Regions from separate parts of the Syntrophomonas erecta subsp. sporosyntropha genome, predicted to be linked through region 2. Evidence: riboswitches for the same ligand, from Rfam matches in the RefSeq annotation. Region 2 holds a riboswitch; the other holds the start of a gene.
The links. A riboswitch is a leader RNA that binds a small molecule or an ion and turns the genes downstream of it on or off. The one in region 2 is predicted to bind cyclic di-AMP.
Positions count from the first base shown of each region.

Region 1: another riboswitch for cyclic di-AMP. It lies ahead of kamA (lysine 2,3-aminomutase); the one in region 2 lies ahead of eam (glutamate 2,3-aminomutase).

Region 1 covers NZ_AP042459.1:931,858-934,062, forward strand. Annotated here, with positions in the region: gene ablB (putative beta-lysine N-acetyltransferase) at 1-4, opposite strand, end outside; gene kamA (lysine 2,3-aminomutase) at 5-1,189, opposite strand; cyclic di-AMP (ydaO/yuaA leader) riboswitch at 1,479-1,613, opposite strand.
Region 2 covers NZ_AP042459.1:2,501,771-2,503,975, reverse strand. Annotated here, with positions in the region: gene eam (glutamate 2,3-aminomutase) at 1-1,019, opposite strand, end outside; cyclic di-AMP (ydaO/yuaA leader) riboswitch at 1,107-1,237, opposite strand; gene ACZ5Q0_RS12230 (MgtC/SapB family protein) at 1,281-1,709, opposite strand; gene guaB (IMP dehydrogenase) at 1,710-2,205, opposite strand, start outside.

The sequences.
Region 1 (2,205 bases), 1.2 Mb from region 2:
TCATTTAATAACTTGCCCTCCTGCCAATGCGAATATTGCCTTGAGGTATCAGCCGGGTTTTTTCATCCAGGTAAAGCTTTTCCAGGCCCTGACATTCAAATTTTTTGTATTCAGCACATATACCGCATTGTGTACATTCATGGCTTTGATCCTCTGGTTCACTGTAGGTGCAAATAATTCCCTCATAATTACGTAAAATGGTTTTCCTCGGTGATCTCGATATTAAATACTGGGGACCAACCGGTATTTTACCGCCCCCACCAGGTGCATCAACTACAAAGGTGGGAACTGCCAGTCCTGAAGTATGACCCCGCAGCATTTCGATAATCTCTATTCCTTTTGCTATAGAAGTTCTAAAATGTTCAATACCTTCGGAAAGATCGCATTGGTATAGATAGTAAGGTCTAACCCTAATCCGTACCAAACTTTGCACTAGTTTTTTTATAACATATGGACAATCATTCACATTTTTTAAAAGAACTGCTTGATTGCCTAGGGGAATTCCGGCATCTACCAGTTTACTGCAGGCCCGTTCAGACTCGAGAGTAATTTCTTTAGGGTGATTAAAATGAGTGTTAATCCACAGAGGTTGATACTTTTTAAGCATAGCGCATAGTTCATCTGTTATCCTCTGGGGCATAACTACCGGCGTGCGAGTACCAATACGTATAATCTCAATATGTTTTACGGCTCTCAAATTTCTAAGTATATATTCAATCCTTTTGTCTGGCAAACAGAAAGGATCACCTCCAGAGATTAGTACATCTCTGATTTCTGGATGTTCTTTGATGTAGTTAATGGCATTATTAATGTCTTCTATTGGTAAAGCCCGATCAGTTTGGCCAGCAAATCGTCTTCTGGTGCAATGACGACAATACATAGAGCATTGGTCCGTGACCAAAAGCAATACCCGATCTAGATACCTATGAGTAAGTCCTTTTACCGGTGAGTCAATTTCTTCATGCAGGGGATCCCTAGTCTCGTTTGGATTTATGTTTGTTTCCTTGCTGCTAGGCACTGCCTGCTTGCGTATCGGACATTTTGGATCATTTTTAGCCATGAGATTGGCATAATAAGGTGTTATAGCCATTCTTAAGGTTTTCAGGCCCTTACGGAGATTTTCTTTTTCCTCCCGGCTTAGATTTATCACTTGCTCAAGTTCCGCTACCGTAGAAATACGATTAGCCATTTGCCACTTCCAGTCATTCCAGTCAGCCAGGTTGATATCAGCACAATAGTTTGGCACTCTACAGGATGTGTTCATCTTGTCTCCTTTCTGTCCCCGGCAAGAAGAAAACCTAATAATGCATATGAAAACACAATACAGAGGGGAAAAGTTGGCGAAATTGCAGTTGGGTAAGAATTCATAAATCTTAATGACTACCATTGATTAGATATGGAAGATAGTTGCTAAATATAAATGGTTAAAAGAATTCTGAATAAATAAATGCCACAGAGCAACAGCTGTGGCATTAACTGCTCTTTCTTCTCAACGCTTACGGAATTAGCTGACGGATTCGGGTCGAAAAAGACTAAACCCTACCTGTGTTAAACAGGATTCACCCCAAAGGTTGGTTCTCCCGCTCGCTTTTGCGATTCAGCGTTTATATAATTGTTTTAACTTACCGGGAATATTCCTAAACAAAGTCGTCCCACGTATAACTCAATAAAAAGCCTTATTCCTTTTGCAAATAAAGATATTCTATTGAGTTGGTCGTATAAAAACCTGAACATACTTCCCTATTATAAGGCAAAATAGGCAAAATCCATTTTAACCTGTCTTATAACCTTGAATATACCACTGCAAGCATCTTCAGAAGCTCAGCCACATGCCGGAAACTACGGAAAAGTAAATAATACCGCCACTGGCAGTTTTATAAAGTTAATTAACCGGATTTTCGGTGTAAATGGTTGTCTGAAAAGTATCTAATCGTCCTTTACATTGAGCTCCTTTTTAGCTTTCCATAACGTAGTAATCACATCACATTTTAAAGTGATAAGTTCAGTATCAGCAGGGTTTTACATAAAATGGAATGTTCTTGTAATATTATCACCTAAACGTTAATTTAAGTCAAGTTAGGGGGACAAGGGGACAGGGGGGGACAGGGGGACAGGTTTGCTGTCCCATATACTTGTCCCCAATTATTGACTATTAAAGTGTTAACAACACCAGAACGCGGTACTAAAGAAAATACCCAGAATTAG
Region 2 (2,205 bases):
ATAAAATGCGAAGTTCCCTGCACTTGTTTAGCATGAAATATATAATAAGGTTTAACTCGAATCTTTAACAATTCCTGATTAAGTTTTTTCATAATATGAGCAGAATCATTAATACCTTTTAAAAGAACTGCCTGATTGCCCAGCACTACTCCAGCTTTAATTAATTTATCACAAGCTTTTTTGGCTTCAGGGGTTATCTCCTGAGGGGCATTAAACTGAGTATTAATATAAATAGGCGGATGTTTTTCCAATATAGCACACAGTTCCGGTGTTATCCGCTGGGGCAGGGTTGCCAGAACACGAGTACCAATACGCTTAATTTCCACATGATCCATAGAATCCAGTTCAGTTAAAATCCACTCCAACATTGTATTACTAAGCATCAGGGTATCACCACCAGTAATAAGCACATCCCTTATTTCCCGGTTTTTACGTACATAATCCAGAGCTTCGGCTAATTCCCGACGAGTAATATGCTCATCATGTTCCCCGAAATTCCTCCTCCGCTGGCAATGACGGCAATACATAGCACACTGGTTGGTGACATTAATAATCAATCGATCCGGGTAGCGACGGGTAACACGGGGGGCCGGATTAGTTACAGTCTCACCCATAGGATCTGGATTACCGGATTGATCCTGGGCTTCGCAAATATCTGGTACGGCTTGTTTATATATGGGAGATTGCCGGTAATTTGCAAAATCAATTAAACTTAAATAATATGGAGAAACCGCCCAGCGAAACTGAGCTGACAGTTCCTGTAATTCAATTTTTTCCTGCCTGCTTAAAGGAATAAAATTTCCTAAAACCCCTACATCACAAATGCGATGCTTCATTTGCCAGATCCAGCTATCCCAATCTTCCTCATTTCCTCCAAAATAATCTAGTATCCTGGCTTTGTTTTTACGGGTACGTTCAGCCATGCGAAAACCGGTTTCCAATGCTGGTTCAATCTCCAGATAATCAGTAATCTGTTGTTTCAGTTCAGCCGCCCTTTGTAATGATAAATCACGATTCATGCTCTCTTCCCTGGTCAAAAAAAACCCTCCTTTTTATATGATAAAAATGGAGGGTTTTTTGGCATACATATGTGTACAATTATAAAATCACCCTCCCTTAGTACGCTTACGAAGTTAGCTGTCGGGTTAGGGCCAAGGGTAGCCCCTCAGGTAAACCTGACTCACCCCAAATTTGGGTCCCCCGCTCTGTGGATTTACAGATTAAGCGTCAGAACATAAATAATGTTCTAGCCATATTATACCGAATAATCGTTTACCATTTCAATCGTTCTTTCCCGTTTTATGCCATTTATTTATAACGTTTAATATCCAGTAGATTAACACCACCCCAAAAGCAGCAGCTACTGAAGCATTTTTTAGGCCTGCACCAATTAAAATCCCCATTATAGAAGTAAGCCACAGGGAAGTGGCAGCTGGCATACCCTCTACTCGCCGATCTTCAGTAACCCAGATTAATCCCGTTCCAATAAACCCCAGGGCCGAAATTACCTGGGCTGCTAACCTACCAGGATCACTAAACCACGGACCTATATACATTTTATAAAATTCCGTAGAAACTATGGTAACCAGAGTTGCTCCCAGGCAGGTAACCGTAAAGAGCCTGATAGTTCTGGAGTCACTATTAAACATTCCTATAACCAACCCTACCAGTCCTGCTATAAGTAACCGCCCGGAATAATCATATAACATTTATACCACCCTATAATTAGGGGCCTCCTTAGTAATAAACACATCATGGGGGTGGCTTTCGGTCAGACCGGCATTAGTAATACGTATAAATTTAGATTTGGTTTTCATTCCCTCAATGTTAGCCACACCACAATATCCCATCCCCGCCCTTAGTCCGCCGATGAGCTGGAATATGGTTTCCGATACATAGCCTTTATAAGGTACTCTTCCTTCAATACCCTCAGGCACCAGCTTTTTTGCATCCTCCTGGAAATACCGATCACTGCTACCTTCCACCATGGCACCTAATGACCCCATACCCCGGTATACCTTGTAGCTGCGTCCCTGAAGAATAACTACTTCTCCAGGACTTTCTTCCGTACCCGCCAGTAAGTTACCCAACATGACAACATCAGCTCCGGCAGCAATAGCCTTAGCAATGTCACCCGAATGTTTTATACCCCCATCGGCTATGATAGGAATATTATATTTAGCTGCTACCCCTGCACAGTCCATA